Regions from separate parts of the Arthrobacter sp. DNA4 genome, predicted to be linked through region 2. Evidence: riboswitches for the same ligand, from Rfam matches in the RefSeq annotation. Region 2 holds a riboswitch; the other holds the start of a gene.
What was found. Region 2 has a riboswitch for thiamine pyrophosphate ahead of thiC (phosphomethylpyrimidine synthase ThiC). Riboswitches for the same ligand answer to the same signal wherever they lie in the genome.
Positions count from the first base shown of each region.

Region 1: linked by a shared signal. The riboswitch ahead of NMQ03_RS14185 (FAD-dependent oxidoreductase) and the one ahead of thiC (phosphomethylpyrimidine synthase ThiC) in region 2 are both predicted to bind thiamine pyrophosphate.

Region 1 is NZ_CP101466.1:3,091,530-3,096,092, forward strand. It holds gene NMQ03_RS14175 (thiazole synthase) at 1-645, opposite strand, end outside; gene thiS (sulfur carrier protein ThiS) at 650-886, opposite strand; gene NMQ03_RS14185 (FAD-dependent oxidoreductase) at 883-2,184, opposite strand; TPP riboswitch at 2,177-2,295, opposite strand; gene thiE (thiamine phosphate synthase) at 2,323-3,069, shown strand; gene NMQ03_RS14195 (RNB domain-containing ribonuclease) at 3,109-4,563, shown strand, end outside.
Region 2 is NZ_CP101466.1:2,758,120-2,762,682, reverse strand. It holds gene NMQ03_RS12740 (alpha/beta hydrolase) at 1-434, shown strand, start outside; gene thiC (phosphomethylpyrimidine synthase ThiC) at 431-2,236, opposite strand; TPP riboswitch at 2,253-2,360, opposite strand; partial or broken gene NMQ03_RS12730 (amidohydrolase family protein) at 2,438-3,521, shown strand; partial or broken gene NMQ03_RS12725 (VOC family protein) at 3,668-4,491, shown strand.

The sequences.
Region 1 (4,563 bases), 330 kb from region 2:
GTCGCAACCCAGCTCCATGGCCAGCGCGGCGTCTGACGCCGTGCCGATCCCCGCGTCCAAAACCACCGGCACCGAGGCGCGGGAAACGATGAGCTCGATGTTGTGCGGGTTCAGGATTCCCAGTCCGGTGCCGATCGGGGCGCCCAGCGGCATGACGGCCGTGGCGCCGAGGTTCTCCAGCCGCAGCGCAAGCACGGGGTCGTCATTCGTGTAGGCGAAGACCTTGAACCCCCGGTTGACCAGCTGCTCCGTGGCGTCCACGAGCTCCACGGCGTCCGGCAGGAGGGTCTGCTCGTCCGCGATGACCTCCAGTTTCACCCAGTCGGTCTCCAGAGCCTCCCGGGCAAGTTCCGCAGTAAGGACCGCGTCCCTGGCCGTGAAGCAGCCGGCAGTGTTGGGCAGCACGCGGATCCCATGGTCCACCAGCAGCTGGAACAGCGACCCGGTTTCAGCCGTGGAGTACCGCCGCATGGCCACTGTGGTCAGGGCGGTGCCGGAGGCCAGCAGCGCTGCGCCCAGGCCGTCCAGGCTGGGTGCCCCGCCCGTGCCCATGATGAGCCGGGATCCGAGGGCGACGCCGTCAATCACCAGGGCGTCGGCGGCACCCGCGTTTCCGGCGGGGTTGATGGTGTTGGTTTCGGTCATGGCGTCAGCCTCCCTGTACTGCAGTGACAAGTTCAATATCGTCGCCCTCGGCGAGCGCGGTGGCGAACCATTGGCTGCGCGGCACCACCTGGGCATTATGCGCGACGGCGACGCCCAGTTTCCCGCCGTCCGTCGCCTGTCCGTTGGGTGCCAGCGGGCGCCCGGTGACCTGGCTGACGAGCGTGGTGATGGAGGCGCCGTCGGCCACCTCGTGCGTATTTCCGTTCAGGGTGATGTTCACGCTGTCTCCTTGATGTGGGGTGTGGTGGCGGCTGCCGCCGGCCGGGAGAACCGCTCCGGGCTGAAGGGCGCCCAGCGGGAATCGGATGTACCGTCCAGCAGCGCCGTGCAGATGGCGGCTGCGGCGGGTGTGAGCAGGACGCCGTGCCGGAAGAACCCGGTGGCGATGATGAGTCCCGGGACGTGCCCGTCGGCAGGGTTTCCGGACCCCGGATCCACCCGCACGCGGCCCAGCAGGGGCGCGTTGTCAGGGGTACCGGGGCGGGCCCGGGCGGTGCACTCGAGCAGTTCCAGTTCGGCGACGGCGGGCACCAGCGCCTGCGCGTCCCGCAGCAGCTGGTAGACGCCTCCGGCGCTCACGGCATCGGAGAGCGCGTCCTCGCGCTGGGTTGCCCCTATCACCACGGTTCCGTCCTGCCGGGGGACGATGTAGACGGGGACGCCGTGAACCAGGCCGCGCACCGTGGAGGTCACCAGGGGCTGGAGGTGCTGCGGAACGGCGAGGCGGAGGATGTCCCCGTGGACTGGGCGCAGTGGCAGGTCGAGGCCGTCGGGCAGGCCCCCAAGGTCCCCTGCCTGCAGGCCGTTGGCCACGATGGTTTCCGCCGCCAGGACGGTGCCGCCGCCGGCGAGGCTGGCACCGGTAACCGTTCCGCCCTCCCACAGCAGGCCGGCGGCCCGGTCGGGTACGGCATACCCGTCCACCGCTCCGGCGGCGGCCAGCTCCGGGGACCTAAGAGCAGCGCCCGCGAGGGCCAGCCGCAGGGCTGCCACCAGGCGCCGGGGATCCACCTGGTGGTCTGCGGGTGTGTCCAGGGCGCAGGCGATGGCGGGACTGAGCAGCGGTTCGCGTTTGCGGGCTTCGCGCACGGCCAGGGGCTCCACCCCCAGTCCGTTGGCCTGTTGTACCGCGCGGAGGTCCATCAGCGCGCGGCGGTCCGCGGCGTCGGCACCCACGGCGAGTGTCGGCGTCGTCAGGTATCCACAATCCGCCCCCGTCGCGCCGGCGATCCCCGCGGCGAACCCGGGCCAGCGGGACGATGCCTCAAGCATCAGTTCCAGGAGGTCCTCCTCCTGGTAGTGAAGTTCGCTGACCGGGGCAAGCATGCCCGCGGCGGCCCAGCTGGCACCGTTTCCGGGTGCGTCATCGATCAGGGCAACGGAGCGTCCGGAACGCTGCGCCTCCCAGGCGATGCCATGGCCCACCACTCCCCCGCCGATGACGGCGACGTCGGCCCGGACGGTGGACTGGATGCCGGTATGGGCGGGCCCGGGGACATTGTCAACGGGGTTGCGCATGTGGTTCCTTCCCTACGCCGGCATTAACCGGATCAGGTCAAGCGGTCGGCTCTGACGCCCTCTCAGCCCGGCGCTTTGTGACAGCTGCCGCAGGCTCCCGCAGTACCTGCCCAGTTTAGAGGAACTAGGCTTGCAGGCATGAATGTGTCCGCCTCATCCCTGCCCGCCGCCCCCACGCTCCAGCCACCGCGGCCCTCACCGCCGAAGTTGCCAACGCCCCACAGCGACGCCCTCAAGGCAACCCGCCTGTACCTCTGCACCGACGCACGGACGGCGCGCGGCGATTTCGCGGAGTTCGTTGACGCCGCGTTTGCCGGCGGCGTGGACATCATCCAGCTGCGCGACAAGACCATCGAGGCCGCAGAGGAACTGGACCTCCTGGCGGTCCTGAAGGAAACAGCGGTACGCCACGGCCGGCTCTGGGCCGTCAACGACCGTGCGGACATCGCCGTGCTGTCCGGGGCACCGGTGTTCCACATTGGCCAGAAGGACCTTCCGCTGCCGGCAGCACGGACGCTGGTCAACGGAAACGCGGCCATTGGACTCTCCAGCCACACCACCGACCAGGTGGACGCCGCCTTGGCCGCAACGGTTGGGCCGTCAGGGCTGGACTATTTCTGCGTGGGTCCGGTCTGGGCCACACCCACCAAACCCGGCAGGGCCGCCGTCGGCCCTGAACTGGTGACATATGCCGCCGAAGCCTCCCGGCAGGCCGGAGATCCCGTGCCGTGGTTTGCCATCGGCGGCATCGACCACGGAAACGTCCGGGACGTGGTGGAGGCGGGTGCCGGCAGGATCGTGGTGGTCCGCGCCATCACGGAGGCACCCGACCCCGCGGCCGCCGCCGCCTCCCTGCTCGACGCGCTGGACGGCACCGGCTCCTGAGCCTGCTTAATTCCGGGACTTGGGGATACGCTGATTTTTGTGTCACATCATCGGTTGGCCCCCAACGTCCATGACCACAAGAACGCCCTGGAAGAGGCGCTGGGCCTGCTGCGGACGGAACTTGAACTGCCGGGGCCGTACCCCGCCGAAGCAGTGGAAGACGCCCGGGCCGCCATCGCGGCGCTGAAACTGCCGTCCTACGACCTGACCGCCGTCGAGTTCGTGACCATCGATCCGGCGTCCTCCACGGACCTGGACCAGGCAGTGTTCATCGAACGGGACGGAAACGGCTACCGGGTCATGTACGCCATCGCCGACGTTCCGGCGTTCGTTGCTCCGGGCGGCCCGCTGGACGCCGAAACCCGGCGCCGCGGACAGACGTTCTACGCCCCGGACGGCCGGATCCCGCTGCACCCCGAGGTGATCAGCGAGGGCGCCGGAAGCCTGTTGCCCGGCCAGGAGTGTTCGGCTTTCGTCTGGGACTTCACGCTCGACGGCGACGCGACAGTGCTGTCCGTGGGCGTCCGGCGGGCGCGGGTCATCAGCCGTGACAAGCTCAGCTACAAAGGCGCCCAGGCCGATCTTGACGCCGGGACTGCCTCGCCCGTGCTGGGGCTGCTCCGCGAGGTGGGGCTGAAGCGGGTGGCGCTGGAACGGGCACGCGGGGGCGCCAGCCTGAACATGCCTGAGCAGGAGATCGTCCAGTTGCCCGACGGCGGCTACCGGATCGACGCTGTTCCGCAGCTTCCCGTGGAGGACTGGAATGCGCAGATTTCCCTGATGACCGGAATGGCCGCCGCACAGCTCATGCTGGAGGGCAAAGTGGGCATCCTGCGCACCATGCCCGCACCGGATGAACGGTCCCTGCGGCATTTCCGGCTGCAGACCGAGGTGCTGGGCAGGCCGTGGGACGGGGAAGTCAGCTACGGCGAGTACCTCCGGTCGCTCGATCCCACCGATCCCCGGCAGCTGGCCATCATGCACTCAGCCGGCATGCTGTTCCGTGGCGCGTCCTACACCGCCTTCGATGGCACTGTCCCCGAAGACGGCATCCAGTCGGCCATCGGCGCCGCCTACGCCCACACCACCGCGCCGCTGCGCCGCCTGGTGGACCGCTTCGTGCTGGTCATCTGCGAGGCCCTGAGCAACGGCGGCAACGTCCCCGGCTGGGCGCGGGAGGCCCTGCCGCTGCTCCCGGGCATCATGGCGGGATCGGACCAGCTGGCCTCCCGAATGGAACGCCTGGCCCTGGATACCGTGGAAGCGGCGCTGCTGCTGAACCACATCGGGCAGGAGTTTGATGCCATCGTCATTTCCGGATCCAAGCCGCAAAACGGAAACGGCAACGGAAACGGCAAGAATGGAAACGGGAACGGGAAGAACGGCAACGGCAACGGAAATTCGGGGATCATCCAGATCGCCGAACCTGCGGTGACTGCACGCTGCGCGGGCGAACTGGAGTCCGGCACCAAGGTCCGCGTCCGGCTGGTTTCC
Region 2 (4,563 bases):
TGGAGCCGGCCTGCCTGTCGCTGACGGCGGAGCTGCTTACCACGGCCGCGCACATCAGCCTGATGCAGCCGCTTTTCGACGTCCGCCACCAGCTCAGTGACGAGGACTTCCAGCGCGAATTCGTCCGCCGCGTCTACGCCACCGACCTCCAGCAGCTTACCACCATCGAGGAAAAACGCTCCGCCCGCAGGCTCAGGCTCCAGGCGCCATCCTGGGAGGCGCCGCTGCATATTGTTCCCGGTGTCCCCACGCTGGTCCTGACTGGTGGCTGGGAGCCGCTTTACGAGGAAATTGCCGGGTACCTCAGGGAGACCGGTGCCCTGCACCGCGTTGCCGCGGGAGGGCACCGGCCCCAGGACTCCCTGGACGGGGACCGGGTCATCCGCCAGTTCATCAGCGGGGTCAGCCGGAGCCAGCCCGCCCGGGCGTCCTAGCTGCCGGCAGCGACCGTCGGCTCCGGCAGGTACACCTTGCCGCCCTTGGCCAGGAACTCCTGGCTCTTCTCCCGCATGCCGGAGGCCATGTCCGCCAGTGCCGCCTGCGAGTCTGCCGACCCGTATTCGTCACGGATATCCTGGCTGATCCGCATGGAGCAGAACTTGGGCCCGCACATGGAACAGAAGTGCGCCGTCTTGGCTGGTTCAGCGGGAAGCGTCTCGTCGTGGAACGCCTCCGCGGTCACAGGATCCAGGGACAGGGCGAACTGGTCGCGCCAGCGGAATTCGAACCGTGCCTTGGACAGGGCATCGTCCCGTTCGTGCGCCCCCGTGTGGCCCTTGGCCAGGTCCGCCGCGTGCGCCGCGATCTTGTAGGTGATGACACCCGTCTTGACGTCGTCCTTGTTGGGCAGCCCCAGATGTTCCTTTGGTGTGACGTAGCAGAGCATGGCTGTCCCGTACCGGGCAATCTCGGTGGCGCCGATTGCCGACGTGATGTGGTCGTAGCCGGGAGCGATGTCGGTGACCAGCGGGCCCAGGGTATAGAAGGGCGCACCCTTGCACAGCTCCTGCTGCCGTTCCACGTTCTCACGGACCAGGTGGAAGGGAACGTGGCCCGGCCCCTCCACCATCACCTGGACGTCATACTCCCAGGCCCGCTGCGTCAGCTCGGCGAGCGTGTCCAGCTCCGCGAACTGCGCGGCGTCGTTGGCGTCCGCCGTGGAACCGGGGCGGAGGCCGTCACCCAGCGAGAAGGCGACGTCGTATTTGGCGAAGATTTCGCACAGCTCATCGAAGTGCGTGTACAGGAAGTTCTCCTGGTGGTGGGCCAGGCACCAGCCCGCCATGATGGAGCCACCGCGCGAGACAATGCCGGTGACGCGGTTGGCGGTCAGCGGAACATAGCGGAGCAGCACGCCAGCGTGGATGGTCATGTAGTCCACACCCTGTTCGCACTGTTCGATCACCGTGTCCCGGAAGATCTCCCAGGTGAGGGCGTTGGCCTCGCCGTTGACCTTTTCCAGCGCCTGGTAGATCGGCACCGTCCCGATCGGCACGGGGGAGTTGCGGATGATCCACTCCCGCGTGGTGTGGATGTCGTCGCCGGTGGAGAGGTCCATGACGGTGTCGGCACCCCACTGGGTGGCCCACTGCAGCTTGTCCACCTCCTCCGCGATGGAGCTCGTCACCGCGGAGTTGCCAATGTTCGCGTTGATTTTCACCAGGAAAGCCTTGCCAATGATCATCGGCTCGGATTCCGGATGGTTGATGTTGTTCGGGATGATGGCCCTGCCGGCAGCAACCTCGCTGCGGACCAGCTCAACGTCGCAGTTTTCGCGCAGCGCCACGAACCGCATTTCCTGAGTGACGATTCCCTGCCGGGCATAGTGCATCTGCGTCACCGTCCGGCCGTCGACGGCGCGGCGGGGCACCGGCTGTGCGCCCTTCCACTCCGCGGAGGCGGCGCCGCGGCGTACGGCCGACCGGCCGTCATCGAGCAGGTTGCGCTCCCGGCCGCCGTAGGGCTCGGTGTCCCCGCGCGCCGCGATCCACTCTGCGCGGAAGGGCTGCAGCCCGCGGACGGGGTCGCTGCCGGGCCCCGCAGTCCGGTAAGTCCGGAAGGGTGCGTTCGGCTGGCCGTTGGGTGACGGTTCAAGGGCAATTTCCGTCACAGGTACCCGGATCCCGGACGCCTCATCCGCAAGGTAGGCGAGGGAATGGGACTTCAGGGACTGGGTCACGGGCTGTTCCGATGCGTCGCCGGGCTCCCCGGCGGACGGCAGCAGGGCAGGGTTCAACTGGGTGTTTTGCGTACTCAAGGGAATACTCACTTCCTTCGCCGGCATTACCCGGACAGGTTCAACGGTCGCAGGCTGCGTCAGCCCGATCTCAGCCCCTGCAAGGGCACCCGTGTGGTCAGGAACGAAGCTACCACAGGCCCCTGAACCGGGCTTGTCATAATTGCGGTGCTAGCCTGACCGGGCATCGAAAGGAGCGCCATGGCAGACATCATCCACTTCCGTGGACCCGTCCTGACCGCACCGGACCGGGTGCGGCATGGACTTTGGTCGGTGGACGGAAGGCTCACGTTCAACAAGCCGGACACTCCTCCCGGCCGGATACTCGACGGCTGGGTCCTGCCGGGCTTCGTGGACGCCCACTGCCACATCGGCCTGGGCCCCGCAGGCCCTGTGGAGCCCGCAGCCGCCAGGGACCAGGCGCAGGCGGACCTCAACGCCGGAACCCTCCTGGTCCGGGACGCCGGCTCGCCGGCGGATACCCGCTGGATGCAGGGTGGCAGGGACTTCCCGGTGTTGATCCGTGCCGGGCGCCATATCGCCCGGACGCGCCGCTACCTGCGGGGCTTCGCTGAGGAAGTTGAACCGGACGGCCTCGTGGAGGCCGTCCGCAAGCAGGCGCGCGACGGCGACGGCTGGGTCAAGCTGGTGGGGCGACTGGATTGACCGCAGCGCCGGCGACCTGGCGCCGTCGTTTCCCGCCGCCGTCGTACGCGATGCCGTCCAGGCGGCGCACGACGAAGGCGCCCGGGTGACGGCGCACTGCTTCGCCGAAGACACCCTGGACCAGGTGCTGGACGCCGGCATTGACTGCGTCGAGCACGCCACCGGGCTCCTGCCCCGCCACCTGCCCCGGTTCGTGGAGCAGGGCGTACCGATCGTGCCCACGCTCATCAATATCGCCACCTTCCCCGACATTGCTGCGCAGGCGGATCCCAAGTTCCCACGCTATGCCGCGCACATGCGCGCCCTGTGGGAACGCAGGCTCGAGCGGGTGGCGGAAGCCCATGCCGCGGGCGTGCGCATCTTTGCCGGTACCGACGCCGGCAGCGTGATCCGGCACGGCAGGATCACGGACGAAATCCTGGCCCTGCACGGCGCCGGCCTGCCCATGGACGCGGCCCTCGACTCCGCCTGCTGGGCAGCACGAACGTGGCTGGGAGCGCACGGAGTGGAGGAAGGGGCCCGCGCCGACGTCGTCGTATGCCGGGAAGACCCGCGGGCGGTACCGGAGACCATTCATGCGCTGGAGCACGTGGTGCTGGGCGGGCGGATCATTCGCTGACAAACGGCTCGCAGGGACTTGGAATAAATTGAAGCTTCAAGTAATTTTAAGAGGTGACAGGCCGCCAATGGGACGGCCGCCAATGCTAGGAGCGTTCAATGACCGCATCAGCCAGCAGCCAGGATCTTCTTCCTGCCGACCTCGCCATGGGCACCGTGATGCTCAAGGTGGGCGACATGAAGGTCATGACCGACTACTACCAGCGTGCGCTGGGCCTTGAGGTGGTGGCCGAGCAGGACGGCGGGCTCTACCTTGGCCGCCTGGGCAGGCCGTTGGTCCACCTCGCGCTACCCCGGACTGCACCTTCCCGGCAGGGGAGAAGCAGGCCTGTTCCACACTGCGCTGCTTTTCGAGGACCAGGCTTCCCTCGCCGCCACCGTCGCTACTGCTGCCCAGTACGAGCCGCGGGCCTTCACGGGCAGTGCCGACCACCTGGTCAGTGAAGCGTTCTACTTCACCGACCCCGAGGGCAACGGCATCGAGCTGTACTGGGACCGCCCCCGCAGCAACTGGTCCTGGAATGGGACCGACGTGGTCATGGACAGCCTGGCGCTCCCGCCGCAGCGCTACCTTGAGCAGTACCTCACCGAGGAGTCCCTGGAGGGCCAGCGGCAGACGGCGGCCGGCGTAGGCCACGTCCACCTCCAGGTTGGCGATGTGCAGACCGCCCGCGACTTCTATGTGGGGACGCTCGGTTTCGAAAAGACCGCAGGTTGGCACGGGCAGGCGCTTTTCGTCTCCGCAGGCCGCTACCACCACCACATGGCCATGAACGTCTGGAACAGCCGCGGCGCTACCGCGCAAGGACACCCTTGGGCTGGGCGAGGTGCTCATCGAGGTACCTTCCGGCGACGACGTCGGGGCGCTGACCGACCGCCTGAAGGTTGCCGGGGTGCCCGCCCACCACACCGGTGCGGAGCTCCGGTTCGAGGACCCGTGGCGGAACCGGATCCGCGTCGCCGTCCGCTGATTGATCCCGCTCCGGGCGGCACTGAGCGGGAGGCCCGCGGGTGTGCGCCACCGCCCCGCAGCTACTAGGCTG